3 regions of the Pelomonas sp. SE-A7 genome follow, and region 2 is predicted to be linked to each of the others. Evidence: predicted binding sites of a transcription regulator. Region 2 holds the regulator's gene; each other region holds the start of a gene.
The links. The regulator HrcA, encoded in region 2, represses chaperone genes, less so after heat shock. The targets are predictions, from matches to a motif close to TTAGCACTCNNNNNNNNNGAGTGCTAA.
Positions count from the first base shown of each region.

Region 1 (7,729 bases), on a different contig from region 2:
GCCTTCGGCGCGCTGACCGTGACCATGAAGCTGTTCCCGGCCATCGTCACCCTGCATCTGCTGTTCGGCCTGGGCCTCTTGATGCTGCTGGCCGCGCAGGCCCAGATCTACGAACCCAAGCTGGTGGCCCTGTCGCCGGCCCTGCGTCGCGGCTTGCTGGCCGTCTGGCTGCTGGTGCTGCTGCAGGTGGCGCTGGGCGGCTGGGTCAGCACCAACTATGCGGTGCTGGCCTGCGATGACTTCCCCAGCTGCCATTCCGGTCAATGGTGGCCGGCCACCGACTTCGCGGCCGGCTTCACCCTCTGGCGCCACCTGGGCGTGGACGCTCAAGGCGGCTGGTTGCCTTACGAGGCGCTCACCGCCATCCATCTGACGCACCGCATCGGCGCCCTGGTGGTGACGCTCGCGCTGCTGGCCTTGGTCTGGCGCCTGGCCCAGATCGGCCAATGCCGCTGGTCGCGCCGGCTCGGCGCCGTGCTGGCGCTGCAAGTCCTCTCCGGCCTTTCGAACGTGGTGCTCGACTGGCCCATCGTCGCCGCCCTGGCCCACACGGCCGGCGCCGGCCTGCTACTGACCCTGCTGACCGTGCTGATGATGCGCGGCCGCGCAAAACAATAGACTCCGCCCTATGTCCTCGTCGACGACCTCCGCCGCCGTGCCGCCGCTGAACCCGCGCTGGCAGCAGTTCTACCAGCTGACCAAGCCGCGCGTGGTGCAGCTGATCGTGTTCTGCGCCGTCATCGGCATGGCCCTGGCCATCCCGGGTCTGCCGCAGGGCGAGCAGTGGCTGACCCTGCTGGCGGCCACCGCCGGCATCTGGCTGGTGGCCGGCGCGGCCGCCGCCTTCAACTGCCTGATCGAGCAGCAGATCGACGCCAAGATGAAGCGCACCGCCTGGCGTGCCACGGCCAAGGGCGAGCTGAGCCGCAGCCAGACCCTGCTGTTCTCGGGATTGCTGTGTGCCGCCGGTTCGGCCTTGCTGTGGTTCTGGGTCAATCCGCTGACCATGTGGCTGACCTTCGCCACCTTCGTCGGCTATGCCATCGTCTACACGGTGATCCTGAAGCCGCTGACGCCGCAGAACATCGTCATCGGCGGCGCCTCGGGCGCGATGCCGCCGGTGCTGGGCTGGGCGGCGATGCGCGGCGATGTGGGCCCCGAGGCCATGCTGCTGTGCCTGATCATCTTCCTGTGGACGCCGCCGCATTTCTGGGCCCTGGCTCTGTACCGCACCGAGGACTACGCCCGCGCCGGCCTGCCCATGCTGCCGGTGACGCATGGCTCCGACTTCACGCGGTTGCAGGTGCTGCTCTACACCTGGATCCTGTTCGCCGCCACGCTGCTGCCTTTCTTGACGGGCATGAGCGGCTGGGTCTATCTGGCCGGCGCCATCGTGCTGGGCCTGCGCTTCTGCCACTACGCGTGGAAGCTCTGGCGCAACTATTCGGATGCGCTGGCCCGCAAGACCTTCCTGTTCTCGATCTGGCATCTGTCGCTGCTGTTCGCGGCCCTGCTGGTCGACCATTACCTGCAACCCTGGTTGGGCTGATCAAGCATGCGCAAACGTGTCTTCCTGGCGGCCCTGGCCGCGACCACCATGCTCGCGGCCTGCCAGCCGGGCACGTCCAAGCCGGCCTTCCAGGGCGTGGATCTGACCGGCGCTGACTACGCCAAGGAACTGCGCCTGCCCGACATCGACGGCCGCGAGCGCGCGCTGGGCGATTTCAAGGGCAAGGTGCTGGTGATCTTCTTCGGCTACACCCAGTGCCCGGATGTCTGCCCCACCACCATGGCCGAGCTGGCCCGTGTCAAGAAGGACCTGGGTCCGGACGGCGACCGGGTGCAGGGCATCTTCGTGACCGTCGACCCCGAGCGCGACACGCCCGAGCTGCTGCGCGCCTATCTCGCCAGCTTCGACCCCAGCTTCGTGGCGCTGCGCGGCAGCCCCGAGCAGATCAAGGAGGCCGCCAAGGCCTTCAAGGTCTTCTTCGCCAAGGTGCCGGGCAAGGCCGAAGGCAGCTACACCATGGACCACACGGCGGCCAGCTTTCTGTTCGACGGGGCCGGGCGGGTGCGGGTGTTCTCCCGCTATGGCGCGGGCGCCGATGCGCTGGCCAGCGACCTGAAGCTCCTGCTGGCCGAAAAGGGCTGAACGCCGTCGTCGGAGTCCTTTACATCGGCCCGCATACCGATGCGGGTGGACCGAATCAAGTCCTTGTAGCTCAGGCACTTAGGTCAGTTGGCACGCGCTATGCGTGCGCTGATCGCGCAATTTGATCTGGAGGTGACTCATGCTTCAGCTCCGTTCCAAGCTGGCCGCGGGCCTTGTCGCGGTGACGCTGGCCTGGGTGAATCCAGCCCAGGCCGACGCGATCCCCTATGCCAATCCCGGCATTGAGAACCCGATTCTCTACTCGTTCACCGCCGCCTCGACGGGCAGCATCACGGCCTACTTCCTGGGCTCGAATGCGGGCTTCACCAATGAGCTGACCATGCTGGTCAATGGCGTGGCCACGGGCATTCAGGGCTTGAACAACCAGTCATCGTCGGTTGGCGACTCGCTGATGCTGGGCAATGTGATGGCTGGGGACCAGATCGTCTTCGTCATGCTGAACTTGGCGCCTGGCGATGTGGGCCCCTGGTATTCGGACATGGCCATGAACGTCGATGGCAGCAACCATATCTACTCGACCTCGTTCAGCGGTGATGGGCCCATTCCGGCGGGCACCTATGTGGCCTTCGAGGACCTGGACTCGCGTTTTGGCAGCGATTTCAACTATTTCGACGAGACCTTCGCCTTCACCAATGTGGTTGCCGTCAGCCGCGAGGTGCCCGAGCCCGGCGCCCTGGCCTTGCTGATCGCTGGCATGGGGGCCCTGACGGTCATCAGGCGACGGCCTTCCTGACCGCACCACCATATCCTTGCCCAAGAGAAAACGGCCCCTGAGGGCCGTTTCTTGTTGCCGTCGAGCGGCCTCCGTGCGCGAGCGGATCAGGCTTCTTCCGCGAGTGCCTTGCGCATCTTCTTCATGGCGGCCACCTCGATCTGGCGAATCCGCTCGGCCGACACGCCGTACTCGGCCGCGAGCTCATGCAGGGTCATGCCGCCCGAGGCGTCGTCATTGACCTTGAGCCATCGCTCCTCGACGATGCGACGGCTGCGCTCGTCGAGCACGGCCAGGGCGCGCGTGATGCCGTCGCTGGCCAGGGCGTCGCGGCGCTGGGCTTCCAGCACGCGGGTCGGCTCCTGGCTCTCGTCCGCCAGGTAGGCGATCGGGGCGTAGCTCTCGCCGTCGTCGTCGGTCTGCGGCTCCAGGGCCACGTCGCCGCCGGACAGCCGGGTTTCCATCTCCAGCACTTCCTCACGCTTGACCTTGAGCGTGCTGGCCACATGCTCGACCTCGGATTCGCTGAGGGTCATGCGGTGGGTTTGCTGCGAGCCTTCCTTCAGCGCCTGCTTCATCGAGCGCAGGTTGAAGAACAGCTTGCGCTGGGCCTTGGTCGTGGCGACCTTGACCATGCGCCAGTTGCGCAGGATGTATTCGTGGATCTCGGCCTTGATCCAGTGCATGGCGTAACTGACCAGGCGCACGCCCTGGTCCGGATCAAAGCGCTTGACCGCCTTCATCAGGCCGACATTGCCTTCCTGGATCAGATCGCCATGCGGCAGACCGTAGCCCAGGTACTGGCGGGAGATGGAGACCACCAGGCGCAGGTGCGAGAGCACCAGCTTTCCGGCGGATTCCAGGTCGCCGTTCTCACGCAGGCGACGGGCGAAGGTCGACTCCTCTTCGGGAGTCAGCAGCGGCACGCGGTTGACGGCGCTGATATAGGCGTCCAGGTTGCCCAGCGAGGGCACCAGGGCCCAGGGGTCGCGGACAGCGATGGCGGTTGCGGTCATCTCAATGGCCTCCTCGGGTCAGAGTTCGGGCATCAGTTGCGGCGCATATTAGCACTCTTGGCTGGTGAGTGCTAAAGCCCGCATTGAGGCCCGTCAACCGCGGGGGGATTCGTCAGCCCTGCCGCTGGTATCGCGTCAGGACCTTCACCAGCCACAAGCTCCTTCCGGACCTTGTGCGCGCGCTCAGTCGACCAGCCCAAAGTCGGGGCTGGCCACCATGTTTTCAATGTCCATCAGGATCAACATGCGCTCGCCGATCTTGCCCAGGCCGGTGATGAAGCGCGTATCGATGGCGGCACCGACTTCGGGAGGCGGCTTGATGGCGGCGGCTTCCAGTTCCAGCACGTCGGAAACCGAATCAACCACGATGCCGACCACGCGTCCGATCACGTTCAGCACGATGACCACGGTGAACCCGGTGTATTCGGCGGCCTGGGCCAGGCGGATCCGCATGTCCACGATGGGCACGATGACGCCGCGCAGGTTGACCACGCCCTTGACGAAGGCCGGGGCGTTGGCCACCCGGGTGGGGGCCTCGTAGGAGCGGATTTCCTGGACCTTGAGGATGTCGATGCCGTATTCCTCGGCGGCGATCCTGAAGGTCAGGAACTGCCGGGTCGGCGCGTTGGCCGAGCCGCCTAGGCTCGAGGTCACAGTGGCCAGGGACTGGGCGGATTGGGTGGTCAGTTCGGTAGACGTGCTCATGTCCTGTCGAGGAAAAGGGCCGGGTGGTCCTTATTGTGAAGCAAGCGGTGGCCCGGCCAACAGCTGGTCGAGCAAGGTCAGCAGCGCCTGAACGTCGACCGGCTTGGTCAGGTAGTCGGCCGCGCCGGCGGCTTTGCAGGCGGCCATCTGTTCCGGCAGCGCGTTGGCTGACAGGATCACCACCGGCATCGCTGCGCCTGCCGCGCGCAGCCGCTGCAGCAGTTCCAGGCCATCGATGTCGGGCAGCTGCAGGTCCAGCAGCACAAGGTCGGGCCTCACGCTCAGCACGGTCTCAAGCCCGCTCTGGCCGTCGACGCAAAGCTCCCAACTGATCTGCGGACGCTGGGCCAGGATTCCGCGCATGACCTCGGCATTGGTCGGGTTGTCCTCGATGTAGATCAGGCGGCGCTGCTGGTAATAGTGGGTTTGCACCGTGCTGTCGAAACGACTGGTTTCGACAGGGACGTCGGCACTGGCCGCCGGCAACAGCAGCGTGAAGCGGCTGCCCAGGCCGGCCCGGCTGGTTGCCCGCAGCTCGCCGCCCATGGCCTCGGCCAGGCGCTTGCAGATCACGAGCCCAATACCGGTGCCGGCCACGTTGCTCTGCTCCCGGCCCAGGCGATTGAAGGGCTGGAAAAGGCCGGCCAGCTGCTCGGGCGTGAGCCCAATGCCGCTGTCGGAGACGCTCAGCGCCACCTGGCCCTCGGGCGTCAGCTCGCCGCGGATCTCGATGCGGCCGCCCTCGACGTTGTACTTGACCGCGTTGCTCAGCAGGTTGATGAGGATCTGCTTGATGCGGGTGGCGTCGCCCTGCACATGGCGGGCGCCCGCGTCGACCTGGCGTACGACACTCAGCTTGCGCTGCGCTGCCGAGGCGTCGACCATGGCCAGCGCTGCGTCCAGCAGGGAGTCCAGGTCCTGCGCGCCCAGATCCAGGCGCAGGGCGCCGGACTCGATGCGCGAAAGGTCCAGCGTGTCGTCGATCATCTCCAGCAGATGCCAACCGGCCTGCTGCATCTGGCCGGTCCAGGCCTGCTGGCGGCCGCTCAAGGGGTGCTCGCGGTCCATCTCGAGCAGCTGGGCAAAACCGAGCATGGCATTGAGCGGCGTGCGCAACTCATGGCTCATGCGCGACAGGAAATCGCTCTTGGCACGGTTGGCCGCCTCGGCCGCTTCGCGCGCGCGTTCCAGCTCTTCCATCTTCAGCTGGTCCGTGATGTCCTCGACCACGCCGACCAGGCGGCGACCGCTGTCGCCACTGGCTTCCAGTGCCGAGACCGTGACCCGCACATGGATCTGGTGCCCATCCTTGTGCAGGTAGCGCTTGTCGCGCCTGTACATGCCCAACTTGCCCTGCAGAAGCAGGCGACCCAGTCGCAGGTCTTCGGCGCGGTCGTCGGGGTGGGTGAAGGTGACCGAGCGAATTTGCTTGAGCTCGTCCGGCGAATAGCCGACCAGCCGGCAGAAATGGGGATTGGCCTCCAGCGGCACGCCATGGGCGTCGGCGATCACCAAGCCTATGGGCGTGGTGTCGAAGATGTTGCGGAACCTCAGTTCGCTGTCCTGCAGCGCGGCGGCGGCATGCTGCCGCTGCTGAACCTCTCGCTTGAGCTCGGACGTTCTGGCTCGCACCAGGTCTTCGATCCGGCGAGCGCGGCCGGTCACGGTCAGCAGCAACAGGCCGAGCAAGGCCGTGCAGACCAGGCCGACCAAGGCGAACGGCAGGCCGCCGGCTCCTTCCACCAGGGGCATGCCCTGCGGGGCCAGCGCCAGGATCTGCCATTGGCGGCCCGCGAAGCTGAGCGTGCGCAGCGTGTGGGGAAGCGCCAGGTCGGGCTTCTCGCAGTGGGGCGAGCCGGCCAGCAGGCGGCGCGGTGAGGCCGGATCGGCGTCCAGCAGGCAGAGTTGAACGTAGCTGGGATGGGCCGGCAGCGACTTCAGGACCAGGTCCGGCCGCAGCGTGGCGAAGGCCACGCCGCGCAGTGCTGCCATGCGCTCGGCCGGGCTGTTCACCGAGCCTTCGTAGAGTGCCTGATAGACCACCACGCCAGTGCTCTGCTCCTTGTCCTGCGACAGCTGGAAGCCAGCGGTCGCGCTCGCCAGTCCGCTCGCTTCGGCACGGGCCAGGGCGATGCGCGGCCCCGGAATCGATCGGATGTTGACGCCCAGGGCGCCGCGGTTGCGCTCCAGCGGCTCGATCAACCGGATCGCCAGCATGTCCTCATTGGGCGGCGGCTGCAGGTCGCCGGGTCGGTCGCGGTCGCGGGCCTTGAACCCGTCCAGGCCTTCGGCCAAGGCAGCGCGGTCAAAGGCGGCCAGCTCGCCGCGCTGCAAGCGCGGCGCCCAGCCCATGGCCAGCAAGGGGCCGTTGTCCAGAAAGCTGGCCGTGCCTCGTGCGAATTCCTCGCGGCTGATGCGGGGCGCCACCGTCATCAGGCTGCGCAGCGATTCGAGCGCCATCAGTGGCTCGCGCAGCCGTGCTTCGAGCGCATTCGAGGCGTTGGCAGCTTCGCGCTCGAAGACGGAGCGCCCTCGCTGGGCATCCCATTCCAGCACCCGCGCCGTGGCGGCCGCGAGCAGCAGGGTGGTCAGCAACATGGGCAGACCCACGCTGAGACGGCGCGGTCGCCAGGCCTTGCGAGGCTGGCCCAGCAGGGTCAGTGCCATCGGCGCGGCGATCAAGAGGCCGAGGGTGTCGCCGACCCACCAGGATGACCAGGTATGCAGCCACAGGCTGCCGGGGATGGCGCCGACCACCAACAGGGCGCTGGCGCCCACCGTCGGGCTGATCAGGCAGGACAGCGCGCCGGCGGCATAGAAGCGGGCGAGGTCCTGCGGTTCCGACAACACCAGCGGTTGGCTGACCCAGCGCCGGATCGCCCAGGCACCGGCACCAGCCTGCAGCATCGCACCCAGGCCAATCAGCGCGGGGCTGAGCAGCGTAGGCAGGCCGCGTTCTTGGGCCAGCAGCACATTGGCAAGAAAGGCCCCGAGGCCTATGCCCGGCAGCACGCCGAAGCCCCAACCCAGTACTGCCGCCAGGGCCAGGCCGGCCGAAGGGTAGAGCGGCGAGGCGTAGTCCGGCGGTATCGCCAGCTGTAGCGAGGCCAGCGACACGATGGT
Region 1 covers NZ_JAUASW010000002.1:423,712-431,440, reverse strand. Annotated here, with positions in the region: gene QT382_RS16025 (COX15/CtaA family protein) at 1-618, shown strand, start outside; gene cyoE (heme o synthase) at 629-1,549, shown strand; gene QT382_RS16015 (SCO family protein) at 1,556-2,152, shown strand; gene QT382_RS16010 (PEP-CTERM sorting domain-containing protein) at 2,292-2,906, shown strand; gene rpoH (RNA polymerase sigma factor RpoH) at 2,993-3,901, opposite strand; gene QT382_RS16000 (chemotaxis protein CheW) at 4,085-4,606, opposite strand; gene QT382_RS15995 (CHASE domain-containing protein) at 4,637-7,729, opposite strand, start outside.
Region 1: rpoH (RNA polymerase sigma factor RpoH) is a predicted target of HrcA. The motif match lies at 3,950-3,976, and genes of this name have one in related genera.

Region 2 (7,729 bases):
TGGTGCTGATCATGATGCGGACGAAGAGCTGGACGACAGCGACAGCATTTCCTGCGCATGGGCCAGGCTGGTCGAGGAGAGGCGCTCGCCGCCCAGCATGCGGGCGATTTCGGCCACGCGGGCCTCGCCGCTGACCGGCTGCACATCGCTGCAGGTGAAGCCATGGTGCAGCGCCTTGGAAACCACGTAATGCTGGTCGGCGCAGGCGGCGACCTGGGGCAGGTGGGTCACGGCCAGCACCTGGCTGCTGCGGCCGAGTTGCTTCATCAGCCGGCCGACGGTCTCGGCCACGGCGCCGCCGACGCCGGCATCGATTTCGTCGAAGATCAGCGTGCCGGCCGTCTGGCCTTCAAGCTGGCAGGTCGTCACCGCAATCGCCAGCGCGATGCGCGAAAGCTCGCCACCCGAGGCCACCTTGGCCAGCGGCCGTGGCGTGCTGCCGGCATGGCCAGCGACCAGGAACTCGGCCGACTCCAGGCCAAAGCTTTGCGGCTGCTCTTGAGGCAGCAGCGCGATCTCGAAGCGTCCACCTGCCATGCCCAATTGCTGCATGGCCTGACTCACCGACTGGGCCAGCTTTGGCGCCGCCTTGGCGCGCGCCGTGCTCACGCGCTTGGCCTCTTGCTCGAAGGCCTTGCGCGCCGCGACCTGGGCCTGCTCCAGCGCCGCAAGATCGGAGGCGGCTTCGAGCTGCTGCAGCTCGGTCTTCCATTCCGTCAGCAGGGCCGGCAGCTCGGCCGGCGGCCGACGGTAGCGGCGAGCCAGCTGCATCCAAGCGGACAGGCGCTCATCCAATTGCGACAGGCGCTCCGGCTCCAGTTCGGCGCCATGCAGATAGGAGCTCAGGGTATGGACCGCATCCTGCAACTGGGCCTGGACCCCTTGCAGGGCCTCGACCGCGGGTTGGAGCCGCGAGTCGTAGTCGAGCACGGCCTGCAAGCCATCGAGCGCCCGCTCGGTCAACCTGTCGGCGCTGGGTTCGGCTTCGGACAGGGCCTCCAGCGCAGCCCGTGCCGCGTCCATCAGCGAGGCTGCATGGGACAGGCGCTGATGCTCGGCGTTGAGCTCGTCCCACTCCTGCGCGCCGGGCCCCAGCTTGTCGACTTCGCCAATCTGCCAGGCCAGGCGCTCTTGCTCGCGAGCGAGCTCGGAGGACTTTTCTTGCGCGGCCTGCAGCTTCTCGCTGGCGGTTCGCAATTCGCTGTATTGGCGGGCGAGGGCGGACGTGTCGAGGCCTGCAAAGGCGTCGAGCATGCCGCGCACCGAAGGCGCCCGTGTCAGGCCTTGCCAGGCATGCTGGCCGTGGATGTCCACCAGATGATCGGCCAGTTCGCGCAGCTGAGCCACGGTGGCGGCGCTGCCGTTGATCCAGGCGCGGCTCTTGCCTTGGGCATCGATCACGCGGCGCAGCAGCAGGCTTTCGGAATCGGCTTCGAAGCCGGCCTCGTCCAGCCAGGCGGCCAGGCTGGAGGGGCTGTCGAACACGGCCGTGATTTCCGCGCGGGCAGCGCCTTCGCGCACCACGCCTGCATCGCCGCGGCTGCCCAACGCCAGCTGCAAGGCGTCGATCAGGATGGACTTGCCGGCACCGGTTTCGCCGGTCAGTGCGGCAAAGCCCGCGCTGAAGTCGAGCTCCAGCGACGGGACGATGACGAAATCGCGCAGGGAGAGGCGGCGCAGCATCAGCTCACCCCCTCATACCAGCGCAGCTTGCGGCGCAGCGTTGCGTAATAGCTCCAGCCCTGCGGATGCAGGAAGCAGACATGGTGCTGCGAGCGCTGCACGCTGATGCGGTCGCCGTGCAGCAGGCTGGCCAGGCTCTGCATGTCGAAGTTCACGCTGGCATCGCGGCCGGCGACGATCTCCAGCAGCACGCCGCCCTGGTCGGGCAGCACGATGGGACGGTTGGACAGGGCGTGCGAGGCAATCGGCACCAGCACCCAGCCGGCAATGCTCGGATGCAGGATGGGGCCGCCGGCCGACAGCGAATAGGCGGTGGAACCGGTGGGCGAGGCCACGATCACGCCATCGGCCCGCATATTGGCGACGAACTCCTCGCCGACCTGGACCCGCAGCTCCACCATGCCGGCCGTGGCGCCGCGGCTCACGACCACGTCGTTCAGGGCCAGGCCCTCGAAGATGCATTCACCGTCGCGCCAGACCGCGCCTTCCAGCACGGCCCGCTTCTCCATCTCGTAGTCGCCGGCAAGGATGGGCGCCAGCGCCTCGCGGAAGCGCTCCATCGAGATGTCGGTGATGAAGCCAAGCCGCCCCTGGTTGATGCCGACCAGTGGGGTGCCATGTCTTGCCACCTGGCGGGCAAAGCCCAGCATGGTGCCGTCGCCGCCGACCACGATGGCCAGGTCGCATTGCGCACCCAGCTCGTCGGGGCTGAGCGTCTCGTAGCTGCTGATGCCGGTGTTCTGTGCGGTCTCCAGCTCCAGCGAGACATCGAGGCCCTGGCCGGTCACGAACTCGGCGATCTCCTCCAGCACCGGGCGTATGCCTCGGGCCTGGTGTTTGCCGACGATGGCCGCATGTCGAAATCGCTTGGAGGGCATGGCGGGAATTACACCACAGGGGCTAGTCCCGAATGAGGCGGACCCGGCGCTGTCCGTACAATGAAAACCATGCTGGACGAGCGCTCCAAATCGCTGCTGAAAACCCTGGTCGAACGCTATATCGCGGACGGCCAGCCGGTCGGTTCTCGCACGCTGTCCAAGGCCTCGGGTCTTGAGCTGTCGGCGGCGACGATTCGCAATGTGATGGCTGACCTGGAAGAGCTGGGCCTGATAGCCAGCCCCCACACCTCGGCCGGCCGCATTCCCACGGCGCGCGGCTACCGGATGTTTGTGGACACCATGCTCACCGCCCGGCCGGCTGCCATGTCAAGCGAATCGCTTGAGCAGCAGCTGATGCCCGACCAGCCCCAGCGCGTCATCACCAGTGCCGCCCAGCTGCTCTCGAACCTGTCGAGCTTCGTGGGCGTGGTCACCGCGCCGCGCAAGCCCAGCGTCTTCCACCACATCGAATTCCTGCGCCTGGGCGAACGCCGTGTGCTGGTCATCTTGGTCTCGCCAGACGGCGACGTGCAGAACCGCGTGATCTTCACCGCGCAAGACCACAGCCAGTCCGAGCTGGCCGAGGCCAGCAACCGGCTCAACGCCCAGTACGCCGGCCTGACGCTGGAAGCGGTGCGCGAGAGGCTCAAGCTGGAAGTCGATCAGCTGCGCGGCGAGATCGCCCAGCTGATGCAGGTGGCCGTGCAGGCCGGCACCGAGGCCATGCAGCAGGAAGAAGAGCACCTGATCATTTCCGGCGAGCGCAATCTGCTCACGGTCCAGGACTTCAGCAACGACCTCGGCAGCCTGCGCCGCATGTTCGGGCTGTTCGAGGAGAAGACGCAGTTGATGCGCCTGCTGGACGTGTCGAGCCGCGCCGAGGGTGTGCGCATCTACATCGGCGGCGAGAGCCAGGTCGTTCCCTACGAGGAGCTGTCGGTCGTCTCCGCCCCCTATGAAATCGATGGCCAGGTCGTCGGCACGCTGGGTGTCATCGGCCCTACGCGCATGGCCTACGACCGCATGATCCAGATCGTCGACATCACCTCGCGCATGGTCAGCCAGGCGCTCTCCGTCCACAAATAAGCAGGCCCCTTCGCAGGCCCTACAATGCCGCGCTTCCCCCGGGGGCCGTTAGCTCAGTTGGTTAGAGCAGAGGACTCATAATCCTTTGGTCACAGGTTCAAGTCCTGTACGGCCTACCAATCCCTTCATCCCTTGCTGCCCAGCACCTTGGCCACACCGTTCGGCCTGAGCCTGAAGGCCTCGGGCATGCCCGAGCCCAGCAGCGGCCGCAGGTAGAGGCGGAAGGCGTCAGTCACGTCGGTGCCGCTCTCCGAGATGAAGGCGTCCTCCATGACGCGTGTCTTGCCGGCCACCATCTCCAGCGGCATCAACTCGTAGTCCACCGAATAGAAGCCGGTGCGCTTGATGGCGACTGAGCCGGTGGTCCGACCCTGCTTGTCGCCCCAGATCGCGTACTGCACTGCTTTCTCGCCGACCTCGCGGGCCTCGCGCTGGTCAACGTCGGACACGCAGCCGACGAAGCTGCGCTGCACATAGCCGAAGGTGTCGCCGCGCACGCGCTTGATTCTCAGCTTGCTCTTGATCTCCTCGCATAGCAGATCGGCCAGTGCGCCCGAGCCTGAGAGCTGGACGTTGCCGTGGGCATCGCGCTCCAGGTCCTTGGCTAGCTGGGCGGCGATGGTCTCGCCCTTCTCGTCGTGGATGCCTTCCGAGACCGCGATCACGCAGCGGCCATAGCGTTCATAGGTCGCCTTCACGTCGGCCAGGAACTTGTCCAGCGAGAAGACGCGTTCAGGCAGATAGATCAGGTGCGGGCCGTCATCGGGGAACTTCTTGCCCAGGGCCGAGGCGGCGGTCAGGAAGCCGGCATGGCGGCCCATCACCACGGCCAGGTAGATGCCGGGCAGCGAGGCGTTGTCGAGATTGGCGCCGGCAAAGGCCTGGGCGACGAAGCGGGCGGCCGACGGAAAGCCGGGCGTGTGGTCGTTGCCGACCAGGTCGTTGTCGATCGTCTTCGGGATGTGGACGCAGCGCAGTGGGTAGTTGGCCTTGGCCGCCTCCTCGCTGACTATGCGCACCGTGTCGGACGAGTCGTTGCCACCTATGTAGAAGAAGTAGCCGATCTCGTGCGCCTGCAGCACCTTGAAGATCTGCTGACAGTAGGCGAGGTCGGGCTTGTCGCGGGTCGATCCCAGGGCCGAGGAGGGCGTGCCGGCCACCAGCTCCAGGTTGTGGCTGGTCTCCTGGGTCAGGTCGACAAAGTCTTCGTTGACGATGCCGCGCACGCCATGCAAGGCGCCGTAGACCCGCTCAATGCCTCGATGGCGCCGCGCCTCAAGCACCACGCCGACCAGTGACTGGTTGATCACCGCGGTCGGGCCACCGCCCTGGGCCACCAGAATCTTTGCACCTGCAGACATGAAAAAGCCGCTCCATCCGTGACGAGGGAGCGGCCATTGAACCATGCGGCGCAGGCGCCGCGAAGCGGGTTATTGCGCGGCCGAGGCAGGCTTTGCGGCGCTTTGCTGGACGACCGGGGCGCGCGACACGCGAGTCTTGCCGCCTGTGGTGACCAGGATCACCGGCTCGCCGGCCGCGAAGTTTTCTTCGCCTTTGGCCTGGACCACGGAACGGCGTTCGCCATTGCGCAGTTGCAGCAGGATTTCGACGGCGTCTTCGCGGGTGGCGCTGCGCTCGATGGCATTGCCGACTACTGCACCGACCACCGCACCGATCACACCGACGACCTGGCCTTCGCGGCGGCCGCCGACGGAGGAGCCGGCGATAGCGCCGGTCACGGCGCCCGCGGCACCGCCGATACCGCTCTGACTACCGTCCACGACGACGGGGCGTACCGACAGAACGGTTGCGTCAACCACCTGGGACATGCGCTGTGCATCGCCACGCTGAATGACGTCGGGGTTGGTCGTCGAGCAGGCGCCAAGCAGCAGGGCGGACGCGACAGCGGCTGCGGTGAACAGGGTTCTCATTTGTTAGCTCCGGGATGCGATGGCACCCCAACGGCGCATATTTTGTGCCGGTTGACCGGCTTACAAGACTTTACCCAGGCCGTCGCAGCGGTCCATGACTTCAGGCATAGAGCCGGCTGGAGCGAGGCACGCTGGCCAGCAGGAACTCCATCTGGTCGGCCAGGATGCGGCGGCCGCGCAGGATCATGTCCTCGTGCAGGCTGGGCACATAGGGCAGGTAGAGCAGGCTCATGTGCGCCTCTTCCGGCAGGCGGCTGCCCTTGCGACCGTTGCAGTTGCGGCAGGCGGTGATGCAGTTCATCCAGGTGTCCATGCCGCCGCGCGAGGTGGGCACGATGTGCTCGCGGGTCAGGTCTTCGGCGTGGTGGCGGTGGCCGCAGTAGGCGCAGACCTGGCGGTCGCGGTTGAACAGCTTGGGATTGGTCAGGGCCGGGGTCTGGCGCCAGGCCCGGCTGGGGACCGCGCCGCGTACCGCGATGATCGGATGTACCTCGATGCGCGATTGCATGCCAGTGCGCCGCTGCAAGCCGCCGCGCATTACATGGCAGGGATCTCCGAGTGTCCAGGCCACGCCGTCGCTGGCGTAGATGACGGCCGCTTCCTTGGTCGTGATCCAGGCCTGGGGGCGTCCGGAGACATCCAGTTGCAGAACATCCACAGCTCTGACCTCCTGGACGCACAGGGTACTTCATTAGTGCGCGCTGACTCAAGGGTAGAGCCCAGGAGTCCGGACCCTGTCGATGTTCCGCGACGTCATCGCGGCGTCATCCGGGTCGGGCCCGGACCGCGCTTCCTAGAAGCCATCCCCTAAAAATTGCACGGAGCGCCGGCGGAAGACGATCACAAGTTCTGCAAAATAGAACGACCGTTCGTTTTATTATTCGCTCCGTCATCCTGCTTCCGGATTCCCCAGCCGTGTCAGCCTTGCCCTCCACCGCCTCCAAGCCCGCTGCTCCGCGCCGCGTGGCGCGCTCGCTGCAGAAAGGCCAGCAGACCCGCGCCGCCATTTTGGAAGCAGCCCTGGGCCTGGCCTCGCACATGGGCCTGGAAGGCCTGTCGATAGGCGCGCTAGCGGACGTGACCAAGATGAGCAAGTCCGGCGTGTTCGCCCATTTCGGCTCGCGCGAGGAATTGCAGATCGCCGTGGTGCGCGAGTATCACGCCAAGTTCGAGGAAGAAGTGTTCTTCCCGGCTATCCGCGAGCCACGCGGCCTGCCGCGCATGCGCGGGCTTTACGAGCGCTGGGTGCGCCGCGTGTCGGTCGAAATCGATTCGGGCTGCATCTACATCAGCGGCGCGGTCGAGTTCGACGACCGACCGGGCCCGGTGCGCGACGCCCTGGTCACCATGGTGCAGGCCTGGCATGCCGCCCTGCACAAGGCCATCGTGCTGGCCAAGGACGTCGGCCACCTGAAGCCCGATGCCGACGTGGAGCAGATGCTGTTCGAGCTGCACGGCCTGATTCTTTCGCTGCATCACGACGCCCGCTTCATGCGCAGCCCCGGCGCCCTGGGCCGGGCCGGCGTCGGCTTCGAGCGCATCGTCCAGTTCTATGCAACTCCGGCCGGCCTCAAGGCCGATGCCGCTGCCATGGCCAAACCCGAATCGACCGCTGGCAAGAAGCGGTCCTGATTTCACTGATTCAACCCGAGGAGAGCCCCATGCCCCAGTACAACCCGCCGCTGCGCGACATGCAGTTCGTGATGCACGAGGTGCTGAACGTCGTCGACGAGCTGAAGCTGCTGCCGGCTCATGCCGATGTCGATGCCGACACCATCAACGCCGTGCTGGAAGAGGGCGGCAAGTTCGCCTCCGAGGTGCTGGCGCCGCTGAACCTGTCGGGCGACGCCGAGGGCTGCAAGCTGGACAAGACCACGCACGAGGTCGCGCCGCCCAAGGGTTTCAAGGAAGCCTACAAGCAGTACGTCGAAGGCGGCTGGCCGGCGCTGGGCTGCGACCCGGAGTACGGTGGCCAGGGCCTGCCGGTGATCATCAACCAGGCCTTGTACGAGATGCTGAACTCGGCCAACCAGGCCTGGACCATGTACCCCGGCCTCAGCCATGGTGCCTACGAGGCCCTGCATGCCCACGGCACGCCCGAGCAGAAGGCCACCTACCTGCCCAAGCTGACCACCGGCGAATGGACCGGCA
Region 2 covers NZ_JAUASW010000001.1:2,194,953-2,202,681, reverse strand. Annotated here, with positions in the region: gene rapZ (RNase adapter RapZ) at 1-13, opposite strand, end outside; gene recN (DNA repair protein RecN) at 10-1,683, opposite strand; gene QT382_RS09890 (NAD kinase) at 1,683-2,561, opposite strand; gene hrcA (heat-inducible transcriptional repressor HrcA) at 2,631-3,647, shown strand; tRNA gene QT382_RS09880 (tRNA-Ile) at 3,690-3,766, shown strand; gene QT382_RS09875 (6-phosphofructokinase) at 3,773-5,008, opposite strand; gene QT382_RS09870 (outer membrane lipoprotein) at 5,078-5,578, opposite strand; gene QT382_RS09865 (HNH endonuclease) at 5,679-6,236, opposite strand; gene QT382_RS09860 (TetR/AcrR family transcriptional regulator) at 6,494-7,210, shown strand; gene QT382_RS09855 (acyl-CoA dehydrogenase C-terminal domain-containing protein) at 7,240-7,729, shown strand, end outside.

Region 3 (7,729 bases), on a different contig from region 2:
CATCCACAGGCTGGCCAGGCTGCGCTGCACGTTCTGCTCGGTGAGGATGTTGACCATCTGGCCGGTCAGGCCGACCACCGAGCTCAGCGCCGATCGCGCGGCCAGCGGCGTGCCCACGTTGACCGCGATCACCTGCTCGGCCCCCATGCTGCGGGCGATGTCCACCGGCAGGTTGTTGACCAGGCCACCATCGCCGAGGATGCGCTCGTTCCATTCGATCGGCGCGAACACGCCAGGCACGCTCATGCTGGAGCGCATGGCGAGGGCCAGGTCGCCTTCGCCGACCACGACCTGATGGCCGTCTTCCATGTCGGTGGCCACGGCGCGGAAGGGGATGGGCAGCTTGTCGAAGCGCTGGACCATTCGCACCGGCAGCGTCAGCCGGCGCAGCAGCGCTTCAAGGCCACGGCTGGAAATCGTGCTCTGCGGAGCGCGCAGTTCGCCATCACGCAGGCCCAGCTCCAGCACCGGCGAGAACTCGAAATCTTCTTCCTTGCGGCGCTGCGACAGCTGCTGGCGGTCGACCCGGCTGGCGAAAACGCGGTCCCAGCGGACCTGCAGCAACTCGCGTTCGAGCTCGTCGGCGGTCATGCCGCTGGCGTAGAGGCCGCCGATGATCGCGCCCATCGAGGTGCCGGCGATCACGTCCACCGGCACGCGCTCGCGCTCCAGCACCTTGAGCACGCCCACATGGGCAAGGCCACGGGCGCCGCCGCCTGAGAGCACCAGCCCCAGCTTGGGGCGTGCGACGGACGCGGCCGGCTCAGGGGTTTGCGCCGCGACCTGGGCGGCCAGCAGCAGCAGGCCGAGTCCCCCGGCCAGGGCGACCCGGCGCAAGTTCAAGTGGCCAGGCCCTGCATCAGCGTGTCGACGGCACGCTGGACCAAGGTCTCTTCCTCGAGCGAGGTGATCAAGCCGTTGGACAGCAGCTTTTCCAGCGCGCCGCGGGTCAGCGAATGACGGTCTTCGGCATCCTGGCCGACGAACAGGAAGAACTGACGGCTCTCGCTGATCCAGGCGATCTGGGCAGTCAGCCACTGGCTCTGGATGAACAGGTGGTACCAGTTGCCGACCTCGATCTTGTCCATCCAGGCCGACAGCGCCGCGCGGGCCTCGGGGCTGTCGTCGGCGTCGTAGAGCTGGGTCGGCACCGTGGGCAGGTGACCGCGGTCCACCTGGTCATGAGCCCAGCGCGAAGGCATCTGCGATTCGCGCTCGGTCAGCAACTGGTTCAGCAGGTCTTCCGGGCTCAGCTCGCGGGTTTCGACGTTGCGGATCGCCGAGGCCGGCATGGCGGCGGGCTGGCCCTGCAGCACCCGCTGATGCATCTGCGAGAGCTCATGCATCAGGGCCTGGGCCTTCTGGGCCGGCAGGGCGATCTCTTCGAAGCCCTTTTCCAGCCGCTGCACCAGGGTCGGCAGTCGCGCGCGCAAACGGGCGCCCTCGGAAGGGCTGCGGCAGGGCTCGAAGCTGGACAGCAGCTCGTCGACCGTATCGATATGGGCATGGGCCTCGGGCGCATCGCGGCCGTTCAGCACCATGGCCTGCACGATCACGTCCACCCAGCTGGTCTTCAGGAAGCTGCGGATCGCCGGGCTGACCGGGGCGTCGATCAGCTGGTCGCCGATCTGCTCGCGCAGCACCTGGGTCCATTCGTCGCGCATCTGCTCGCGCTCCAGCGCGGCCAGGGCCGTGGCGCTGCGTTCGCTGCGCTGGCGAGCCTGGGCGCCGATGTGCTCGTCGACCTGGGTCAGCACCTGCTGGAACAGCTGGGCGCTGGGGCTGGGCGTGGCCACCAGCATGGCCAGGCGCGATTCCATGAACTGCAGAAACTGCTGCAGCCGCTCGTCGTTGGGGTTGTCGAAACCCATGGCGTGGGCGGCGACACGGTTCAGCAATTGCCAGGTCGGGTGCTCCTGCCGGCGCAGCAGGCTGGGGTCGATACGGGCCAGGCGCACGACCGGGATCTGCAGCCGCGCCATCAGCGCCTTGACCGGCGGCAGCAGGCGCGGGTCGGCCAGGATCTGGTCGTAGAGCCGGGTCAGCAGGTCGCCGCCAGCGCCACCGGCAGCGGCCGGACTGAAGTTGAGGCCGCCCGGCACCGGCGGTGTCTCGGGCTTGGCCGGGAATTTCTGGGGCCGGCTGTTGATCTCGCTGACCTTGCGGGCCAGGCCGTCCAGCGTGGCCTGGGCCGGCTGCTGTCCGGATTGGGCCTTGGCCAGTTCGGCCATGCGGCGCAGACGCGGGTCCTGCTGGCCACCGCCCACGCCGTAGCTGGACACCATCTGGCTCAGCTGGGCCGCCTGCAGCTGGGTGCAAAGGCCCGCGTAATGCCGCTGCAGGATGCTGCCCAGCGGTACGGCCGCCACCTTGAGCAGGGCGTAGCGGCCTTCCGAATCGAGGTGGGTATCGACCAGGGCGTCGTACATCGCCTGGGCGAACAGGGCCGGACGCAACGGGTTGTCGTCCTTGACCGAGGTGGTGCCGCCGCGCAGCGCGACGAAGAAATTGCCGAGCTGGTGCAGCTCGGGCCGGCACTGGTCTTCGACCGTGGCGATCAGATGGGCGATGGCCACATCCTGCAGGGCCTGGTGTTCATCCACCAGGCTGAGCGCATCCAGCGACATGGACGAGGCGCGGCGCAGCGGATCCTGGCCGCGCTTGGCCAGTTCCAGCATGGGCCGCACCGCGGCTTCCAGATTGCTGGCGAAGCGGCCGCGCTGGCGGCGCCAACCTTCCAGCAGCGCGAAATGCTGCGGTCGGCGCTCGAGCTCGTCCTGGGTTTCGTCCTGGATCGAGCGAGCCAGCATGGGCAAGGCCGCGAGCGTGTCGTCGACCAGCGACTGCAGAGTGGGTGCGTGGGCCATTTCGTTACTTTGACGGATGCCGCATTATCAGTGGGCCACAGAAGCGAAAGCGGATGTTTGGCAAGGCCCCCCTGAGGGTGATGGGTCTGCCGAGCCAAGCATGAAATATCACCGTTTTCTATCGGCCGGACCAGGCAATAAAAAAGGGCCGCATCGCTGCGGCCCTTCCTGACTTACCCCTCGGGCTGGCAGGCCCTTGGGTGCAAATCGGCACGCAACCCTGCGCAGGCAGGGTTGCATGTCCGAATTACATGTCCATGCCCATGCCGCCCATGCCGCCCATGCCGCCAGGCATGCCGCCGGCCGGTGCGTCATCCTTGGGGGACTCGGCGACCATGCATTCGGTCGTCAGCATCAGCGAAGCGACCGAAGCGGCGTTCTGCAGCGCGGTACGGGTCACCTTGGTCGGGTCCAGGATGCCCATTTCGATCATGTCGCCATAGGTGCCGTTGGCGGCGTTGTAGCCGTAGTTGCCCTTGCCGGCCAGCACGGCGTTCACGACGACCGAGCTTTCCTCGCCGGCGTTGTAGACGATCTCGCGCAGCGGGGCTTCGATGGCCTTCAGGATCAGCTTGATGCCGGCGTCCTGGTCGGCGTTGTCGCCCTTGATGTCGCCAGCAGCCTGACGGGCACGCAGCAGGGCCACGCCGCCGCCGGCGACGATGCCTTCTTCAACGGCGGCACGGGTGGCGTGCAGCGCGTCTTCCACGCGGGCCTTCTTTTCCTTCATCTCGACTTCGGTGGCAGCACCGACCTTGATGACGGCCACGCCGCCGGCCAGCTTGGCCACGCGCTCTTGCAGCTTCTCGCGGTCGTAGTCGCTGGTGGCTTCCTCGATCTGGATGCGGATCTGCTTGACGCGGGCTTCGATGACGTCGGCCGTGCCGGCGCCGTCGATGATGGTGGTGTTTTCCTTGCCCACTTCGACGCGCTTGGCCTGGCCCAGGTCGGCCAGCGTGACCTTCTCCAGCGTCAGGCCCACTTCTTCAGCGATGACCTTGCCGCCGGTCAGGATGGCGATGTCTTCCAGCATGGCCTTGCGACGGTCGCCGAAGCCCGGAGCCTTGACGGCCACGACCTTCAGGATGCCGCGGATGGTGTTGACCACCAGGGTCGCCAGGGCTTCGCCCTCGACTTCCTCGGCAATGATCAGCAGCGGACGGCCGGCCTTGGCGACCTGCTCCAGCGTCGGCAGCAGGTCACGGATGTTCGAGATCTTCTTGTCGAACAGCAGGACAAACGGGTTGTCCAGGATGGCGGCCTGCTTCTCGGGGTTGTTGATGAAGTAGGGCGACAGGTAGCCACGGTCGAACTGCATGCCTTCGACCACGTCCAGCTCGTTGTTCAGGCTCTTGCCGTCTTCGACGGTGATCACGCCTTCCTTGCCGACCTTGTCCATCGCGTTGGCGATGATCTGGCCGACGTCGCCGTCGCTATTGGCCGAGATGGTGCCGACCTGGGCGATTTCCTTGGAGGTGGTGGTGGCCTTGGAAGCGGCCTTCAGCTGGACGACCAGGGCGGCGACCGCCTTGTCGATGCCGCGCTTCAGGTCCATCGGGTTCATGCCGGCGGCCACGTACTTCATGCCTTCGCGGACGATGGCCTGGGCCAGCACCGTGGCGGTGGTGGTGCCGTCACCGGCGTTGTCGCTGGTCTTGGAAGCGACTTCCTTGACCATCTGGGCGCCCATGTTCTGGAGCTTGTCCTTCAGCTCGATTTCCTTGGCGACGGACACGCCGTCCTTGGTCACCGTGGGGGCGCCGAACGAGCGCTCCAGCACCACGTTGCGGCCCTTGGGGCCCAGGGTCACCTTGACCGCGTTGGCCAGGATGTTCACGCCTTCGACCATGCGAGCACGAGCTTCGCCGCCAAAGATCACGTCTTTTGCTGCCATGTGTATTTCTCCGGATTCTTTAAGAAAGGGTGTTCAGCGGTGGGGGCAGGACTTACTTCTGCACCACGGCGAAGAGGTCCTCTTCGCGCATCACCAGCAGTTCGTCGCCATCGACCTTGACGGTCTGGCCCGAGTACTTGCCGAACAGCACGCGGTCGCCGACGGCCACGTTCAGGGCGACGAATTCGCCCTTGTCATTGCGCTTGCCCGGGCCCACGGCCAGGACTTCGCCCTGGTCCGGCTTCTCGGCGGCGTTGTCGGGGATGAAGATGCCGGAAGCGGTCTTGGTCTCGTTTTCCAGGCGCTTAACGATCACGCGATCGTGCAGAGGACGCAGTTTCATCACATCTCCTTGATGTTGGTCGGTGCTTGCTTGACGGTAGGCGCCGCGGTAATGAGCGCCCACTCACATGCGATATGACTGACGGAGCCCGGAGGCTCCGTCGGATGGGTTAGCACTCTGTCGTTGTGAGTGCTAGCAGCGGGATTATAGGGTTGGGTTTTGGGCTTTCAAGAGCGCCCCTGGTTCAGCCCTAGCGGACGACCAACGGAAAGTCCATGCCGGTCGAGCTGACGACCGGGAACTGTTCCTCGGTGCGGTAGCGCTTGGACAGCTCGGGCAGGGTCTGCTCCACATAGACCATCAGCTTGCGGGCCGTGACGTCCGGGCCGCCGGCCGCGGCCTTGCCGGACAGGCCTTCGAGCAGGGTGTAGGTGAACACGCCATGGCCCAGATTCAACAGCTCGGCCGCCAGCTGCTCCTTGTTGGTCGCGGCAATCAGGTGGGTGCCGGTGGACCGCGAGAGCTGGGACAGCAGCCGCCGCTCCTCCAGGCCGCGGAAGCTGGCAATGGCGGCGCCCGACTTGCAGGCGTCGATCAGCACCACGACCTTGCGCGCCGGAATGGCCTTGATCGCCCGCGACAGCTCCTGCGAGGACAGGCCTTCGCTGCGCAGCTTGTCGGCCTGCTCGGGCTGGGTCACCTCGTGCGGAATGAAGTACCAGTCGTCGCCCAGGGTCTCGCCATGGCCGGCCAGGTAGACCACGACCACGTCCTCGGGCTTGCTGGCACTGAAGTCGGCGAGCTGGGCGAGGATGCCGGCGCGGGTGGCCTGACCGTCGTAGAGCTCGCTGACCGCGATGTCGGCGAACAGCTTGCGGCCCAGGGCCTTGAAAGTGTTGGCCACGCCGCGCGCGTCGGGCACCGAGAAGCTGAGATTGAGCTGGCTGTTGCGGTAGGCATTGACGCCAACGCTGAGCACGCGCAGCTTGGGCCTGTCCGGCCGCGCCGGGGCCTGCACCGTCAGCTCGGCCACGGCCGATTCCGTGCGGTCCAGCCCCAGGGCCACGGCCTTGACCTCGTTGCGTCCGCTCTCCAGTGCCAGCTCGAAATGCAAGCGGCTGGCCGGCGCGGCCGGCTTGGGCCCCACGGTCTGTACCACCTTGCCGTTGTGCATCAGCCGGACCTCGTCGACGCCGCCGCCCTGGTCCATCACATGCAGGTCCAGGCGCACGCTGTCCTCATTGACCTTGCTGCCGTCCGAGGGGCTGAGGAAGGCGACCACCGGCGGCAGCTTGAGCCCTTGGCGCGGGTCGGGCAGCGGGCGGACCCGGGGCTTGTCGGCCAGCGCGCTGATCACGCCCAGCGGATCGAAATAGCGCTCGCTGAAGCGCTCCAGCGGCAGGAACTCCGCTGCTTCGCCGGTCCCGCGGTTCACATGCCAGCCTATGTGGCGCTCACCGCCACCGCCGGCCGAGAAGCGGCCGTCCGGCGTCCAGGCCGCCCAGGCCTTGCCGTCCCCATGGGGATAGAAGGCCAGTGTCTCGGCGCCGTCCTTGCGTCGGAACCAGCGCAGCGTGCCGTCGCCGAATCCGGCCACCACCCAGTGCTGGTCGCGGCTGAGCTGGACGGCAAAACAGGGGGCCGGGATACGCACGTTCCAGAGCAGCTGCCCGTTGGCGGCGTACAGCCTCAGCCGGTGGTTGCTGCCGAGCGCAAAGCCGCGGCCGGACGGGTCAATCCCCAGGGCCAGCGAGACCTCGCCCTGGCCCAGGCTCAGGGCCCGGCCGGCCAGCTTGGGGCTGCTGCTGTCCTGCCAGTCGCGCACATCCAGCAGGGCGGCCGGCTTGTCGTCCAAGGGCTGGGCCGGACGCCACGCCGGTCCGGCCAGGTCGAAACGCACCGGGGCCAGGCCACCGAAGCGAGTGGCGAAGCTCAGCTCGCGGGCATCGCTGGACAGCCTCAGGCTGCTGCTGCCGGCGGCGACCGGCAGGCGGAAGTCCGGCCGCATCGAGCGGACCGAGGCGCCGCCGACCTGGCCCCAGCTGGCATCGCCCGAGGCGAACAGCACCTCGCCGCCCGCGCTCAGCAGGGCGGTGACCGAGTCGCTGGCCGCAGCAAGTTCGCTGCCGGACGCACGAGCCAGGTTCCAGCGCTGCACGCCATGGCGACCGGGCGCGCTGCGCCAGCTGCCGGCGGCCAGCAGCTCATTGCCCTGGCGGGACCAGGCCACGCAGGGCAGGGCGCCGCCCTCGAGCACCGGCGAACGCCAGACGGTCGCCAGCGTGTCCCCATGCAGCACCAGGGCCTGGGCCGTGTCGGCCAGTCCCAGGGCCAGCCGCTTGCCGTCCGGAGAAAACGCCAGGCCATGCGGCCGGCCGGCGATGCGCTCGGTCTTCTGCAGCCAGAGGCTGTTGCCGCGCAGCGCGTACTGGCGCAGCGCGCCGTCGTAAGCGCTGCTGACCAGCATCCGGCCATCGGGCGAGAAGGCGAGGCCGTAGGCATCGGCACCATAGGCCTCGTCGCTGCTGGTCGGGCGGGCGGTCTTCCAGTCGTCGCTGCTGGCATAGAGCCTGAGGCCGGCGCCGCCCCAGCTCAGCACGGCCAGCTGCTTGCCGTCCGGCGAGAAGGCCAGGGCATTGACCACATTGGGCAGGCCCTCGATCCGCCCGCGCATGCGGCCGCTGC
Region 3 covers NZ_JAUASW010000002.1:735,231-742,959, reverse strand. Annotated here, with positions in the region: gene QT382_RS17335 (patatin-like phospholipase family protein) at 1-843, opposite strand, end outside; gene QT382_RS17330 (DUF1631 family protein) at 840-2,867, opposite strand; gene groL (chaperonin GroEL) at 3,115-4,761, opposite strand; gene QT382_RS17320 (co-chaperone GroES) at 4,814-5,104, opposite strand; gene QT382_RS17315 (caspase family protein) at 5,295-7,729, opposite strand, start outside.
Region 3: QT382_RS17320 (co-chaperone GroES) is a predicted target of HrcA. The motif match lies at 5,214-5,240, and genes of this name have one in related genera.